Regions from separate parts of the Ensifer sp. GW821-FHT05G01 genome, predicted to be linked through region 3. Evidence: riboswitches for the same ligand, from Rfam matches in the RefSeq annotation. Region 3 holds a riboswitch; each other region holds the start of a gene.

Region 1 (5,523 bases), on a different contig from region 3:
TCAGGCCAGTGAACACGCGGATCGTCAATTGCTGCTCTTCCGGGCGAAGGGCTGCCCAGGATGGAATGTCGTTCGACAGCGGCACCTTTTCCGGCAGCCAGAAATTGCCGGTGAGGCGGTTCCAGACTTCGAGGTCCTTGTCGTCCTCGATACGGTTCCAGTTGATGGCGCGCACGGCTTGCGGGCCCTTGGGCGCCTTGGTCTTCACTTGGATGTTCATCGTGTTCCCCGGGGTATCAAAGAGCGCAGGAGACGCAGCCCTGCACTTCCGTGCCGGACAGGGCCATCTGGCGAAGGCGGATGTAGTAGATGGTCTTGATGCCCTTCTTCCAGGCATGGATCTGCGCCCGGTTGATGTCGCGGGTCGTCGCCGTGTCCTTGAAGAACAGGGTCAATGACAGGCCCTGGTCGACATGCTGGGTCGCTGCCGCATAGGTGTCGATGATCTTCTCCGGGCCGATTTCGTAGGCGTCCTGGTAGTAGTCGAGATTATCGTTGGTCATGAAGGCGGCCGGGTAGTAGACGCGGCCGATCTTGCCTTCCTTGCGGATCTCGATCTTCGAGACGATCGGGTGGATCGAGGAGGTCGAGTGGTTGATGTAGGAGATCGATCCGGTCGGCGGCACTGCCTGCAGGTTCTGGTTATAGAGGCCTGAGGTCATCACGGCCTTCTTGAGTTCCAGCCAATCTTCCTGCGTCGGAATATCGATGCCCGCGGTTTCGAACAGTTCCCGCACCCGCTCCGTCGCCGGCTTCCATTCCTGTTCGGTGTATTTGTCGAAATACTCGCCTGAGGCGTATTTCGAGTTCTCGAAGCCCTTGAAGCTCGTGCCGCGTTCGACCGCAATGCGGTTTGAGGCGCGGATGGCGTGGTAAGTCACGGTGTAGAAGTAGATGTTGGTGAAATCGATGCCTTCATCCGAGCCGTAATAGACGCGTTCGCGGGCGAGATAACCGTGCAGGTTCATCTGGCCGAGACCGATCGCATGGCTGTCGTCGTTGCCTTTCTCGACGGAGGGCACCGAAGAGATGTGGCTCATGTCCGACACCGCCGTCAGTGCCCGGATCGAAGTCTCGATCGTCTTGCCGAAATCCGTGCTGTCCATCGCGGCTGCGATGTTCAGCGAGCCGAGGTTGCAGGAAATGTCCTTGCCCATGTGCTTGTAGGACAGGTCGTCGTTGTATTCGCTGGCTTCGCTGACCTGCAGAATTTCCGAGCACAGGTTGCTCATGGTGATGCGGCCGGCGATCGGGTTGGCGCGGTTCACCGTGTCTTCGAACATGATGTAGGGGTAGCCGCTTTCGAACTGGATTTCCGCCAGAACCTGGAAGAACTCGCGCGCCTTGATCTTCTTCTTGCGGATCCGGCTGTCGGCGACCATTTCCCGGTATTTTTCCGTGACCGAGATATCGGTGAAGGCAACGCCGTAGACGCGCTCCACGTCATAGGGCGAGAACAGGTACATGTCCTCGTTGTTCTTGGCGAGTTCGAAGGTGATGTCTGGAACGACGACCCCGAGCGACAGCGTCTTGATGCGGATCTTCTCGTCGGCGTTTTCGCGCTTGGTGTCGAGGAAGCGCATGATATCCGGGTGGTGGGCGTTGAGGTAGACCGCACCTGCGCCCTGGCGGGCTCCGAGCTGGTTGGCATAGGAGAATGAATCCTCCAGCAGCTTCATCACGGGAATAATGCCCGAGGACTGGTTTTCGATCTGCTTGATCGGCGCACCGGCCTCGCGGATGTTGGTGAGCGAGAGCGCAACGCCGCCGCCGCGTTTCGACAGCTGCAGCGCAGAATTGATGCCGCGCGCGATGCTCTCCATGTTGTCCTCGACCCTGAGCAGAAAGCAGGAGACGAGCTCGCCGCGCTGCTTTTTGCCGGCGTTGAGGAAGGTTGGCGTCGCCGGCTGGAAACGGCCGGAGATGATCTCGTCGACCATGCCGCGCGCCAGCGTCTCGTCGCCGCGCGCCAGCGTCAGCGCCACCATGCAGACGCGATCCTCGTAGCGCTCGAGGTAGCGCTTTCCGTCGAAGGTCTTCAGCGTGTAGCTGGTGTAATACTTGAACGCTCCGAGGAAGGTCGGGAAGCGGAACTTCTTGTCATAGGCGTGGTCGAACAGATCGCGCACGAAATTGAACGAATACTGGTCGAGAACCTCCTGCTCGTAATAGCCCTCGGTCACCAGGTAATCGAGCTTTTCGCGCAGGTTATGGAAGAACACGGTGTTCTGGTTGACGTGCTGCAGGAAGTACTGCTTGGCCGCCAGCCGGTCCTTGTCGAGCTGGATCCGGCCGTCCTCGTCATAGAGGTTCAGCATCGCGTTCAGCGCGTGGTAATCGAGCGCCGCTTCCGTCGCCTTCAAAGGGCGTTCGAGTGTTGAGACGTCCAAAATCGTTCCATCCCGTTTTTGACATTGGCGACGTCCTCGTCGGTGCCCAGAAGCTCGAACCGGTAGAGATAGGGCACCTGGCACTTGGCCGAGATCACGTCGCCGGCGATCCCGTAGGTCGCGCCGAAATTGCTGTTGCCCGCGGCAATCACGCCGCGGATGTGGGAGCGGTTGTCCGCATCGTTCAGGAAGCGGATCACCTGTTTGGGCACGGCGCCTCGGCCGTCGTCGCCGCAATAGGTCGGCACGACCAGCACATAGGGTTCCTTGATCTCAAGCGGCCCGTCGGCCGGACTGACGGGAATGCGGACGGCACGCAGGCCGAGCTTGCCCACGAAGCGATGGGTGTTTTCCGAGCGGGTGGAAAAATAGACGATCAGGCCCATCGCGCCGCACCTCTCTTTAGGAGAGGGCGCTGATCTTGTCGGGGCGGAAGCCTGCCCAATGTTCCGGACCGGCAACGACGACGGGAAGCTGCATGTAGCCGAGGCCCTTGACCGTCTGCAGCGCGTCCTCGTCGATCGAGATGTCGATCACCTCGTAGTTGACGCCCTTGCGGTCGAGCGCGCGGTAGGTGGCGGTGCATTGGACGCAGGCGGGCTTGCTATAGACGGTGACGTTCATTTCTTCCTCGTTGGGTCGGCTGGATCTGGGCATGAAAAGGCATGCGGGCGCGCGAACACGCTCCGGCGAAAGGGCAGGGCTGGCAGGATGACGGCTTGCTCTGGCCGAAACGACCGAGCGCACCTCTTCATCAGATGCGCGGGTTCCCGCGCCTCTTCATTGGCGAGTAGTAGGAATTCGATGACGCGGACATGACTTCACCCCGAAGTTGAAGACGGCGCTTCCGGGGAGACGTCGAGACGAACAGGCAGGTTTCATCCTGCCGCAAGCACACCTCTGACCTCTCCGGACACCCCGCCCGTGGACGTTTATCGATCGAGGCAGGTCTCCTGGCTCACGGGTCGGTGCTTCTGCCCGGACCTTCCCGAAGCCTCATGCTTCAGTGGCCGAATGCTGGACAGTTGCTCGCCGTTTACAGTTGCGGGGGCAGCCACGGCTTAGCCAGGCGAAATCGCCACAGCGCACCGTATTCCCATCTTCGCTCCCAATCCTTGCGAATCGGAAGAACCTCGAACACTAGATATAGTATATGGTCGGGAAATCGCGTCAATAGGTTCGATGGTGCCGATGCCCGCGGGAACGGACAATATTTTCCCGGGTGTGGATAACGGGGAGTAAATGCGCGGTTCCAACAAAGCCTGTGGATGAAGAGCCGTCGTTGACGGCTCCCCGCGTCGAACGCGTCAGGCCGCGAAGACTTGCACCGGGCGGTTGTCGCGGTCGACGGCCACCATGATGAAGACGCCGCGGGCCGTCAGCGTCCGTTTTGTGCCCACCAGATCTTCCGACCACAACTCGACCTCGACCGTTGTCGAGCTCCGCCCGGTTTTCGCGATCCGGGCAACGAGCTCGATGATCGAGCCGACCGTAATGCGGTGCTTGAAATCGATGCGCTGGCAGGAAGCGAGCACCGTCGTCTTGCGGCTTGCCCGCGTCGCTGCGACGAAGGCGGCCTTGGTCATATGCGCCAGCGCGTCGCCGCCGAACATGGCGCCGGAGCTGTTGGCCTGATCGGGGAAGACGATATCGACCATACGCAGGGCATCGCCTTCTGTCTGCTCGCTCGCGGCGCCGTCGAGCGGGGGCAGCGACCATCCGGCGTCCTTGACTTCCGGCATCGCCACCATGGTGAACTGGCCGCGGGTGCACAGATCGTTGGTGCCGGCCGTCAGGTCCTCGGCGATCATGTCGACTTCGACCAACATCGACCTCCGCCCCACCTTCATCGGGCGACCGGTGAAGCTGACGATGTGGCCGATGCGGGCGGGCGCGCGGAAATCGACGCGGTCGCAGGAGGCGGTGACGAAGGGAACGCGGCCATGGCGGCTGGCGACGATGAAGGCGATCCGGTCCATCAGCGCCAGGCCCGCGCCGCCGAAGAGCGTGCCGTGATGATTGGTGTCGCCGGGAAAGACGATGTCGATCAAGGTGGCAGGCGCCGGGGTTTCCCCCGGCGCCATTTCGATGTTGCTGTCGCCCGTCATGCGCTTGCGGCCTCCCGCCGGCCGGCAGCAAAGGATTGCCGCAGCGCCTGCGCCGCCTCAACCATGTTGACGAGGGCCGGGCGCACTTCCTCCCACTGCCTCGTTTTCAGGCCGCAATCCGGGTTGACCCAGATCTGCGACGGCGTCAGCCCGTCAGTTGCCTTTTCGATCAGATGCACCATCTCGTCGACCGTGGGCACCCGCGGCGAGTGGATGTCGTAGACGCCCGGGCCGATCTCGTTCGGGTAAGACTGATCGGTAAAGGCGCCGAGCAGTTCCATCTTCGAGCGCGAGGTTTCGATGGAGATGACGTCGGCATCCATCGCCGCGATTGCCGCCATGATGTCGTTGAACTCCGAGTAGCACATGTGGGTGTGGATCTGGGTTTCATCACCGACACAGGAGGCGCTGATGCGGAAGCATTCGACCGCCCAGTCGAGATAGGCCTTTCGATCGGCCTGTCTCAGTGGAAGGCCCTCGCGCAGCGCCGGTTCGTCGATCTGGATCACGGCGATACCGGCCGCTTCCAGGTCCGTCACCTCATCGCGCAGCGCCAGCGCGATCTGCCGGCACACGATCGACCGGGGCAGGTCGTCGCGCACGAACGACCATTGCAGCATCGTCACCGGTCCGGTGAGCATGCCCTTCATCGGCCTTGACGTCAGCGACTGCGCATAGGTTGCCCAATCCACCGTCATCGGGTTCGGCCGCGAGACATCGCCGAAGATGATCGGTGGGCGCACATAACGCGAACCGTAGCTCTGCACCCAGCCGCTCTGCGTGAAGGCATAGCCGGAAAGCTGTTCGCCGAAGTACTGCACCATGTCGTTACGCTCGAACTCGCCATGCACCAGCACCTCAATGCCGATTTCCTCCTGCCAGCGCACGGCCTTCTCCGTCTCCTGGCGCAGGTAAGCAAGGTAGTCGACATAGCTGAGTTCGCCCTTGGCATGCAGCGATCGCGCCTGGCGCACCTCCGGCGTCTGCGGGAAGGAGCCGATGGTCGTTGTCGGGAAGAGCGGCAG
Region 2 (5,523 bases), on a different contig from region 3:
ACTCGGCCTTATCGATGAGTATCGGCTCTACTTCCACCCGGTCGTGCTTGGCAGCGGCACGCCATTCTTCGCGGGCCCGCGGCCGCCTCTGCGCCTCGTTTCCACCGATCACGTTGGCGAAGACGTGATGAGGTTGACATATATTCCTGCTTGATCGCTGCGTTTCGACAGATGGACTGCGCCGTTTGGGGCCCGATATGGCCGCCAACAATCATCCGCAGGCGCTTGCGATCGATCTGGCTTCGGTCAACGGGCGATGGCAGTGCGTGTCCTGAAGTTTGGCACGCCGGCAAATGCGCAGGGATGCCACAAGGGGCACTTGTGTCGATATTGAGCTGCTAGGGGACCTGCGAGAACGTGAAGGCCCTGTCGCCGTGATACCATATGAACTCGTTTTCCTTGGCGCGAAGTCCTCCGGGATTTCGCAGCACTGTCCCGCACAGGTTCGTTGTCTTGAGCCACAGGAAGCAAACCTCGTCCCGGTCAAATTTGACCTCGACGTTCGTCATGCGACCGGCGCCGATGGAGGCCCAGTCTCCCGTCAGAGTGGCCATGCCCGCGATCGAAATCACAGCCTCGTGTTCCTCGCCCGAATCCAGCATGCGTCCATGCAGCCGATGCCCGAGGAGAAGTGAGCGGGCTTCGTCGGCTTCCAGTCTGTTGGCGGCGATGAAGTCGGTGTTCATCAAGGTCTCGGGCAGGCCCGCCAGCCGCAGTCCCCGATAGAAGCGCGCGCTGTCCTCCTGCGTTGCCAGGTCCAGCGGCGGGCTGGTTGCGATGCTGGCCGCAGTGCCGCCGCGTGCAAGGCGAAGCCCGTTGAAACGGGTTATGGCCGCCTCCGCTTCCGCGCGGCGACCGAGGTGCCCGGAAGCGGAGGCAAGAAGAAGGAATGAGCCGTCATCCTGAGGGTTGAGTTCGATGCTGCGCTTCGTTGCTGCCGCTGCCGCCTCGAAATCCTCGAGGCCGAATTGCGTCAGTCCAAGGACGTAGATGAAGAAGGACGGAGAATGCGGATCGAGGCGCATGGCCGTGCGGATGTAGGGCAGGGCCTCCGCCGGACGGCCGACGGAGGTCAGCACGAGGGCCGTCAGCGCGTAGCTCCAGGAGTCGCCCGGTTCAAGCGCGATCGCTTCCTTGAGTGCGGCCAGCGCGTCGGCATATTGCCAGTCCGCTTCGGACAGGAGAGCGGACGCCTGATAGGCGAGCGCTGTCTTGTGCTTCTGGGCGATCCGCAGATATTGCGTCGCCTTGGCTCTCGCTTCGGTCCGCGAGATGCCCAGCTGATAATGCCAGCGCCACATGCAGATGCGCGCGTAGACCATGGCCGCGGCGGCGTAGGCGCGCCCATAGGCGGGATCGAGCGCAATCGCCTGCTCGAAATAGGGCACTGCCTTTGCAAAGTCCTCCGGGGTGGTGCGTCGGTGATGCTCCCAGCCGCGCAGGAACGCGTCGAAGGCCGCGGGCACCATCGTTTCCTTGCGCCCGGAGGCCATCTGCTGGTCCGGGTCCAGCCGAAGTGCCAGCGCGTCGGCAATGCCCCGCATCACTTCGTCCTGCAGCGCAAAGACATCGGACAGTGAACCGTCGAACTTTCCGGCCCAGACGTGGCCGCCGCTGAGACTATCGACGAGCTGGGCATTGATCCGCAGTTGCTCTCCGGCACGCTGCACACTGCCTTCAAGCACGTATCTGACGCCGAGTTCTTTGGACACCTGCCTGGGTGTCACCGCCTTGTTCTTGTAGGTGAAGGTCGAGTTGCGCGCGATCACGAACAGGCCGGAGACCTGGGCGAGCTCGGTGACGAGCCCATCGGTCATGCCATCGGCGAAATACTCCTGCCTCGGATCGTCGCTCACATTGGCAAACGGAAGCACCGCGATCGACGGTTTGTCTGGAACACTCAGGTTCGATAGTCGGACTTGGGGCGTTTCCACGGGTGGCTCCCACGGCTGCCACCAGGCGACGCCGCTCGCCGCCACAAGCACGACCGCGGATGTAGCAAGTGCCGGCCAGCGCGTCATGCGGCGCGTTGCGGCTTTCGCGCTGCCCGCGTGGGCTTCGTTCAGCGCCAGGCGATAAGCCCGAACCGGCTTTTCGATATGCTTCAGGCGTTGTTCGCCGATAGAGACGAAACGGACATCGAGGTGTTTCTCGACCTGATCGTAGGCGGTGCCGGAAATGACGATCCCACCCGGTTCAGCGAGGCTCTGCAGGCGCTCGGCAATGATCACGCCATCGCCTTGAATGTCGTCGCCTTCAACGATGACATCGCCAAGATTGATGCCGATGCGAAATTCCAGCCGCCCCTCTTCGGAGCCGCGGCTATCGGATTTCGCGCGCTGAACCTCCACCGCGCAACGGACCGCTTCGACGACACTGTGGAACTCGACCAGCAACCCGTCGCCCATGGTCTTGATCAGCCGTCCACGGTGCGCGGCGATCCGTTGTTCGAACAGGTCGTGCAGATCGGCCTGAAATCGCGCGCATGTACCCTCCTCGTCGGCTTGGGTGAGCAGTCCATAGCCGGAAACGTCGGCAATCATCACGGCGGCGAGCCTGCGTTCCATTTGCCTACCGGATCAACGAAGCCTCTTGTTGGGCTAGTTTATCGCATTATCTGCAATCGCTAAAATGAAGTTCGCCGCCGTGGTGCAGCGCTTATGCCGTGTGACGACGACTTGCGGCCCCGGGGTACTTCGCGTTCGGCAAATCGTCGCGCGACGCAATTCGGCCGGGGAGGTGTCGCACGCGTCGATTGACTTTGCACCGCCCGCTTCCTAATCATCTGACGTTGGATGGTTTCCCCGGATCGTGGCGATGCGGGGGAATAATTGGGAATGTGACGGATGGACCCAAATCGGGCATCCTTATCGCAGCCGACCCCGCGACTGTAGAACGGTCAGGGTTCGCCATCGGGCTGAAGACCGGCTACCTCTGGATTGCATGGGCAATCGAAGGCGGTTCGGAGTTCAGCCGGAAAAGCCACTGGCGTGGCTTCGTGATCAGCCGGGTTGGACGCCTCTTCTTCTACGAATCGTCCGCCTTTCACGAAACATAAAAACGCCGGGAAGGTGAGGCGGGCCGTTCGGGCCCTTGCGTTGTTTTTCGTGTCACCACGCGAAGCGATGTTTTGGGCTCGTGACGCCGTGAGCCAGGAGACCTGCCGTCCGACAGGGGCATTCCGCCCGAAGGGAAGCCCGCTTCCCACGCCATCACGGAGGTTGTCTTGGCTTATCGACCATTTTCCGAACGCGCCTTTGGCGCGGTGAGATGCTGTTGCCGCTCGAACTCGCGACCGAGCACGTGAGGCCGCAACGCACATGAGCTATTCCCATGCCGGGCCGGTTCTGGTCCTCGGCGGTGCCCGTTCCGGCAAATCCGGCTTTTCCGAAAGGCTCGTCGAAGCCTCCGGGCTCTCCATGCACTATGTCGCAACCGGCCGGGCCTGGGACGACGAGATGCGCGAGCGCATCGACCATCACAAAGAAAGGCGCGGCGAAGGCTGGACGACGCATGAGGAGCCGCTCGATCTCGTCTCGCTGCTGACACGCATCGACGACGAAAAGCGCGTGGTGCTCGTCGACTGCCTGACGCTGTGGGTCACCAACCTGATGATGGAAGGACGCGACATGGCGGCGGAGTTCGCTGCCCTTGCCGCCTTTCTGCCCGAGGCGCGGGCGCGCCTGATCCTTGTGTCCAACGAAGTCGGCCTCGGCATCGTGCCCGAGAACCGCATGGCCCGCGACTTCCGCGACCATGCCGGCCGGCTTCACCAGATCGTTGCGGAGAAATCCGCGGAAGTTTACTTTGTCGCGGCCGGATTGCCGCTGAAAATGAAGGGTTGATCCATGACCACTGCGAGAGCCAACCAGGGCAAGATCCCGGCGACCGTCATCACCGGCTTCCTCGGTGCCGGCAAGACGACGATGATCCGCAACCTGCTGCAGAATGCCGACGGCAAGCGCATCGCGCTGATCATCAACGAGTTCGGCGATCTCGGCGTCGACGGCGACGTCCTGAAGGGCTGCGGCGCGGAAGCCTGCTCGGAAGACGACATCATCGAGCTCACCAATGGCTGCATCTGCTGCACGGTTGCCGATGATTTCATCCCGACCATGACAAAGCTGCTCGAGCGCGAAAACCGTCCTGACCACATCATCATCGAAACGTCGGGTCTGGCGCTGCCGCAGCCGCTGATCGCCGCCTTCAACTGGCCGGATATCCGCAGCGAAGTGACTGTCGACGGCGTCGTCACTGTGGTCGATAGCGCTGCCGTTGCCGCTGGCCGTTTTGCCGACGACCACGACAAGGTCGATGCGCTGCGCGTCGAGGACGACAATCTCGACCACGAAAGCCCGATCGAGGAACTGTTCGAGGACCAATTGACGGCTGCCGACCTGATCGTGCTCAACAAGACAGACCTGATCGACGCGTCCGGCCTGAAGGCCGTGCGCGACGAGGTGGCTTCGCGCACCAGCCGCAAGCCAACGATGATCGAAGCCAAGAACGGCGAAGTGGCGGCAGCCATCCTGCTCGGCCTCGGCGTCGGCACGGAAAGCGATATCGCCAACCGCAAGTCTCACCACGAGATGGAGCATGAAGCCGGCGAGGAGCACTCTCACGACGAGTTCGACAGCTTCGTCGTCGAGCTTGGCGCAATTGCCGATCCGGCCGCCTTCATCGACAGCCTCAAGGGCGTGATCGCAGAGCACGACGTGCTGCGCCTCAAGGGCTTTGCCGATGTGCCCGGCAAGCCGATGCGCCTCTTGATCCAGGCTGTCGGCGCCCGCATCGACCAGTATTACGACCGCGCCTGGGCTGCCGGCGAGAAGCGCGGAACGCGCCTCGTCGTCATCGGCCTGCACGACATGGACGAAGCAGCCGTGCGCGCTGCCATCACCGCGCTCGCCTGACGCCTTGAAGCAACGCCGTTCCAGGAAGATCGTTTCGAACCTTCCTGGAACGGCTTGAACGGATAGAACAATGCATCTGCTTCTCGCCCAGAAAGGAACGATCGCCGACGGCAACGAAGCGATCGATCTGGGGCAAACGCCGGCCGACGTGCTTTTCCTGTCGGCCGCCGACACCGAGCTTTCCTCAATCGCCGCAGCCCATGGCCGGCGCGGCGAGGGAGCGAGCCTGCGCATCGCCAGCCTGATGAACCTGATGCACCCGATGTCGGTCGACACTTACGTCGAGCGCACGGCGCGGCATGCCAGGCTCATCGTGGTCCGGCCGCTCGGTGGCGCCAGCTACTTCCGTTACGTGCTGGAAGCATTGCATGCCGCCGCCGTCACCCACCGCTTCCAGATCGCGGTGCTGCCCGGCGACGACAAGCCGGATCCGGGGCTCGAGCCGTTTTCGACCGTTGCAGCCGACGACCGTCAGCGTCTCTGGGCCTATTTCACCGAGGGCGGCGCCGACAATGCAGGTCTGTTTCTCGATTATGCCGAGGCGCTGATCTCTGGCGCCGAGAAGCCGCAGCCGGCAAAGCCGCTCTTGAAGGCTGGTATCTGGTGGCCG
Region 3 (5,523 bases):
ACAGCCAGGAGCAGGCTGCCATTGCCGCCCCAGACGAAGGCGGCAATCACCAGGGCAAGCGCCAGAAGCGCCGTGCCCATGAAGACGCTCAGAAACAGCGGGTTCTGGATCACCACGTTGATGGCGTTCATCGCCGCGATCCCCTGCTCGGCCGGCAGCCGTGATAGCGCCTGCATGATGCAGACCGAGAAGATGAAGAACAGCCCGGCCATCAGGCCGGAACCGATCGCGGCGGCAAACGCCAGAGCGGGGATGAGCGGGATCATGCGGCAATACTCCAGACACCGGTTGCAGCGGTCTCCCGGGCGTAAGTTGCAAAGTCGCGCGGCCGGCGCCCAAGCACGCGCTCGACATCGGACGTCACACTCGAATTGCGCCCATCGAGCACCGAGGTGAAGAGATAGCGGATCAATTCGACATAGTCATCCGGCACGCCGTCGGCCTTCAGCTGCGCGGCAAAATCGTCAACCGGAACGGACTGATAGCTGATCCGCCGATTGGCAGCCGCAGCGATCTCGGCCACAGCGTCAGCAAAGGTCATGAGCCGCGGGCCGGTCAGCGAATAGACCTGGCCAACATGGCCCTCATCCAGAAGAGCCGCAACCGCAACGTCGGCGATGTCGTCACAGCTGATGAAGGGTTCGGTGACCTCATCCGTCGGCAGGAAGACGGACCCGCTCACGATGCCATCGGCGAGAAAACCTTCGCTGAAGTTCTCGAAGAACCAGCTGGCGCGGATGATCGTGCAGTCAGCGCCGGAGGCCTGAAGCGCACGCTCGGCGGCTTCCGCCTCATCCTCGCCTCGGCCCGACAAAAGCACCAGCCGCTTGATGCCTGCGTCGACGGCAAGGCGTGAAAACTTGGCGATGATCTCGACGGAACCCGGCACCGCCAGGTCGGGCTGGAAGCAGACATAAATGCGATCGACATTTGCAAGGGCCGTCGCCCAGGTCGCCTCGTCGGTCCAGTCGAAAGAAGGCGACGCCGAGCGCGCGCCGATGCGCACCGCAACGCCCCGCTCCTGAAGGCGGGCCGCGACCCGCCGCCCCGTCTTGCCGGTACCGCCCAGAACCAGTGTCAGTTTGTCCGTCATCGCTTCCTCCTGAGGTTGGCCTACAAACATGAGCATCTCTCACATTTGCAAATGTGATAAATCCTCGTATTTTAGGAGTCAAGTCAAAATGTGAGCATCACTCATGAATCAAGAGACAAGCCCAGCCGCGGCTCCCCCCGACGACGAGACCGCGCTGCGCCGGACACCCAGCCAGAAACGCAGCCGCGAGCGCGTCGAACACATCCTCGCCTGCGCGACGGCACTCATCCAGGAGAAGGGCAGCGACGCCATGCGCATGAGCGAAGTCGCTGAAAAGGCTGGAATTTCGATCGGATCGCTCTACCAGTACTTTCCCGACAAGGCGGCGATCGTGCGCACGCTGGCCGAGCGCTACAATGCGGTGTGCAACGAGTGTATCGCGGCCGAGCTTGCCAAGGTGACGTCGCTCGCCGAGCTGCGTGACGCCTTCGCCGTATTGTTCGACATCTATTACGATATGTTCCTGGCCGAGCCCGTCATGCGCGATATCTGGTCGGCGATGCAGGCCGACAAGGCGCTGCGCGAAATCGACCTCCAGCAAAGCCGTGCCGGTGGCCAGCTTCTCGCCGACGTCTGGGCGCGGTTTGCGCCCGGCACGCCGCGCGAGGCGATCGATAGCGCCGCCTTTTTGATCATGCATCTCGGCGATTGCACCATGCGGCTTGCGGTCTCGGTGGACCGGGCCGAGGGCGACCAGATCGTCGAGGCCTATAAACGCATGATCCTTCGGGATTTTGTCGCGGATGGGCCGGGCGGCGGCGCAAGTTTAATTGACATCTCCGGGGTGCGATCCTAATCATCATCAGATCGATTGGTTCCCGCAACGCGAACGCGTTTCGGGAGTAAACGGGAACGTGACGGATGGACCCATGCTGGGCATTCAAATCACGGCCGACCCCGCGACTGTAGAGCGACGTGAATGCGCCGTTCCGGAGCGATCCGGAAGAAGCCACTGGAGACGAGACCGCGAGAGGGCGGACCTTGGCTCTGGGAAGGCGAGGCAAATCCAGGGTGATCTCACCCGACGTCCTGAGCCAGGAAACCTGCCAGTCGATGCGGGCATAGGGCCCAAACCGGGAAATTTCCCGATGCCATCACGGAGGTTGTCATGGCTACGTCTACAGTTTCGAGCATTCCGCTCTCCCTCAGCGATCGTCTGACCGCGGGTATCATCGCGCTTCTCATCGGCGGCTTCCTCGTCTTCGGCGCGGGCCTGGCGAATTCGGCCGTGCTGCACGACACCGCGCACGACACCCGCCACTCCTACGGCTTCCCCTGCCACTAAGCGATGCGGAGGGACGCGACATGCGTTCCGCGTCGACATAGCTGCGGACAAAAACGCTTCCGGCAAACAGCCGGACGCGTTTGCTTGCGTCTGATGCAGACCGAAGATCTGCCGGCCGGAGCCGTTCGCAGGATTGCCAATGGGACACGGCGCTGCCTGCAAGGCGCATGGCGCGCCGATATCGAGGGATATCGAAAATGATTGTCAGAACGCTTCTGGCCGCGATCGTGGCTGGATTGATTGCCGGTGTCTTCATGACCGGCGCCCAGGAACTGCGCGTCGTACCGCTGATCCTGCACGCGGAAGAATTCGAAGGCGAAGCACCCGCCGCCGGCGAACAGCCCGCCGCCCAGCCGGGAACGGCCGATCCGGCCGCCGCAAACCACGACCAGCATTCGTCGCTGAAGGCGGTTTCGCCGATCGGCGCCCTGCTCGACGCCCTGTCGCCGATCACCCCCGCCTACGCCCACGAGGGCGAACACGAGGAAGGTGGCATCATGTTCGGCATGAGCCGCTTTTCCGGCACGCTGATCGCCAATCTGGTGACCGGCTCCGGCTTCGCGCTGCTGCTGGCCGGCGTCAGCCTCGTCATCGGCTATCCGATCACGCTCAGGAACGGCGCGCTCTGGGGCGCCTGCGGCTGGCTTGCCGTACACATGCTGCCGGCCATCGGCCTGCCGCCGGAACTACCGGGCTTCCCGGCCGCCGAACTCGGCGACCGCCAGGTCTGGTGGCTGGCAACGGTAGCGCTTTCCGCCGTCGGCCTTTATCTGCTGGTCCTGCGCGAAGAGATCGTTGCCAAGATCATCGGCCTCGTGCTGATCGCAGCACCCCACGTCTATGGCGCGCCGCAGCCGTCGGATATTTCCAGTAATGTTCCGGCCGTACTGGGCGCCGAGTTCGCCGTGGCGGCGCTCGCCACCACGCTCGCCTTCTGGATCGTGCTCGGCGTCGTCTCGGGCTTCATCAACGACCGTTTCGCCAAGGCATAAGCCGACCGGCCACCGTGACAAACGAGCCCCTGATATCGCCGATATCAGGCGCTCTGTCGTTTGAGATGATCAGCCCGTCTGCGATGCAAGCAGATGCGCCTGCAATCGTTCCCGACGCTCCTGCGGCGCCAACAGCACGCAATTGTCGCAGAAGCTGCCGCCTTCGGTTCGATAATAGAGACAGCAGCCGCCGCGCAGGCGATAGACGCGCGACAGCGCTTGATCGCCGCTCCCCTCGCCGAACTCGACCTTGATTGCCTCATAACAGAGCTTGTCGGAATAGAGCGGCGTGCCTTGGCGTTTGACGATCGCCAGCGCCTTGGACATCGCATCCTCTTCGTCGCCGAGCGCGCGACCGATCTCCAGGAAACCACCCGCAAGCGAATCCGCTGCCAGCCGCCATTGCGCGCCGGACGAAAGACCCGTGCGACGCTTCAGCATGGCGATGACTGGCGCCAGATGCACGGCGAAGGTTTCACTGAAGGCAACCGCATCGCCTGGGGCATTATCGCCGACCGCAGGCATGCTTAGGCTGAAATGAAACCGTTTGGCCGCCACCAGCCGCTCACCATAGGCGCGCGAAAATTCTTCGAAGCGAAGGCGGCGAACCCCCGCCACGATGCCCGCACCGAGATAGAGGCTGCCAAGCGCGAGCGCCAGTTGGTTGCCGTAAAACGCGATCAGATGGGCGGCGCGGATCTTGTTGTCCATACCGACGGCGAAACAATCCTGATAGGCAAGCCCGGCTTCGAGCCCCGCACCATCCTCGGCCCAGAACTGCGCCGCGGAAAGACCGTCGTCGCCGGCAGCATCGAGCGAAAAGCCGACTTCGGGAAAGAATGGCTGCAGGCGCGCGAGCAGGTCGAGAGCGCTCCGGCGTTGCGCCGCGTCCATGCCCTCTACCGCCGGGCGATCGTCCTGCCGCTGGTGAGCGAAGCTCATGCCGTCTCCCTTGCCGCAAGCCAACCGCCGCGAAAATCCGCCTTCTGCAAGCCGCGCCGGATGGCCGGGACGCTACGCGTCAGCTGCCAGACAAAACCGTTTCTGGCATTTTCGATCATCATCACGACGAGCCCCTGGTCAAGCCCGACCACGCGGTCGTCGACCCAGCCTTCAGGGCCTGCGCCGGACAGGCTTGGATTGAACCCGCCGGGAAAGCGGCCTTCGCACAGGAGGTCCGGATAGCGGTTTTCGAATGCGGCCAGCGCCGAGCGCGAAGCATCCGCGGCGAAGGGCAGACAGGCAACCGGCCCCCAGGGGACCAGCGTGCCGTCGTCGGGTCCACCGGGCGCACCGCGGGCGGCATAACCGAGCATCCGCTGCCAGCGCCCGTCGACAAGCCGCAGCCGCCCCTTCGGTCCGTCACCGGCGCTGAGGCCCCATCCAACCCGGTCATAGCCGGCGAAACCTCGGGGATTGTCGTCGGCATACTGGCGCTGCAGGTCGATCGCCCGGCAGGTGTTTTCAAAATAATCCGTCGCCTTGTCGCGCATCGGCGGATCGCGAAGACCGCGAAGGTCGATCCAGGCCTGCGGAAAGAGATGGATGAACAGCGGGCCGGCCTTCAGATGCGGCGCACCGTCGACCGTCGTCCAGTCGTAGGCGGCAGTGAAGGCGCGGTAATGCTCCGGCCCGATCGCATGGTGCGGCGCGCCGAGCGCCAGCACGTAAAGCAGCAGCGCCTCGCTATAGCCCTGCCAGCGATATTTCAAAAACCGCCCCGGCGGCCGCCAGCCCATCGTCAATGTCTCGCCGCGGCCGAGCGCCCAGCGCCAGTCGACCCGGGCATAGAGTTTTTCCGACAGCGCCCGGATCTCCGTGTCCGTTGCATCCTCGCCGGTGAAATAGGCGGCAGCCGCCAGGACGCCGGCAATCAGCAGCGCGGTGTCGATGGTGGAAAGCTCTGACTGCCACACCCGCTCGCCGGTTTTCATGTGGAGAAAGTGATAGTAAAAGCCGCGATAGCCGCTGGCGAGCGTATCTCTCCCCTGCCGGCTTTGCGCCAGAAACCGCAGGGTCGTCAGCACCCGGCTGGCCGCGTCGCCGCGCCCGATCCAGCCGCGTTCGACGCCAACGGGGTAGCAGGAAAGCCCGAAACCGGTCGCAGCAACGCTCGAGGGCGCATCGGCAAGCGAAGTATCGGCGACAAGCCC

Evidence for each region. Region 3 has a riboswitch for cobalamin ahead of AC07UR_RS13235 (CbtB domain-containing protein). Riboswitches for the same ligand answer to the same signal wherever they lie in the genome.
Region 1: linked by a shared signal. The riboswitch ahead of nrdH (glutaredoxin-like protein NrdH) and the one ahead of AC07UR_RS13235 (CbtB domain-containing protein) in region 3 are both predicted to bind cobalamin.
Region 2: linked by a shared signal. The riboswitch ahead of cobU (bifunctional adenosylcobinamide kinase/adenosylcobinamide-phosphate guanylyltransferase) and the one ahead of AC07UR_RS13235 (CbtB domain-containing protein) in region 3 are both predicted to bind cobalamin.

What each region holds. Positions count from the first base shown of each region.
Region 1 covers NZ_JBWKSC010000002.1:293,971-299,493, forward strand. Annotated here, with positions in the region: gene nrdF (class 1b ribonucleoside-diphosphate reductase subunit beta) at 1-220, opposite strand, end outside; gene nrdE (class 1b ribonucleoside-diphosphate reductase subunit alpha) at 237-2,390, opposite strand; gene nrdI (class Ib ribonucleoside-diphosphate reductase assembly flavoprotein NrdI) at 2,360-2,776, opposite strand; gene nrdH (glutaredoxin-like protein NrdH) at 2,793-3,014, opposite strand; cobalamin riboswitch at 3,317-3,541, opposite strand; gene AC07UR_RS07195 (acyl-CoA thioesterase) at 3,698-4,498, opposite strand; gene metE (5-methyltetrahydropteroyltriglutamate--homocysteine S-methyltransferase) at 4,495-5,523, opposite strand, start outside.
Region 2 covers NZ_JBWKSC010000003.1:361,010-366,532, reverse strand. Annotated here, with positions in the region: gene AC07UR_RS10495 (dihydrofolate reductase family protein) at 1-154, shown strand, start outside; gene AC07UR_RS10490 (adenylate/guanylate cyclase domain-containing protein) at 339-2,567, opposite strand; cobalamin riboswitch at 2,780-2,947, shown strand; gene cobU (bifunctional adenosylcobinamide kinase/adenosylcobinamide-phosphate guanylyltransferase) at 3,321-3,845, shown strand; gene cobW (cobalamin biosynthesis protein CobW) at 3,849-4,913, shown strand; gene cobN (cobaltochelatase subunit CobN) at 4,984-5,523, shown strand, end outside.
Region 3 covers NZ_JBWKSC010000004.1:425,569-431,091, forward strand. Annotated here, with positions in the region: gene AC07UR_RS13220 (anthrone oxygenase family protein) at 1-266, opposite strand, end outside; gene AC07UR_RS13225 (NAD(P)H-binding protein) at 263-1,093, opposite strand; gene AC07UR_RS13230 (TetR/AcrR family transcriptional regulator) at 1,197-1,889, shown strand; cobalamin riboswitch at 1,889-2,158, shown strand; gene AC07UR_RS13235 (CbtB domain-containing protein) at 2,202-2,378, shown strand; gene AC07UR_RS13240 (CbtA family protein) at 2,576-3,370, shown strand; gene AC07UR_RS13245 ((2Fe-2S)-binding protein) at 3,440-4,312, opposite strand; gene AC07UR_RS13250 (glucoamylase family protein) at 4,309-5,523, opposite strand, start outside.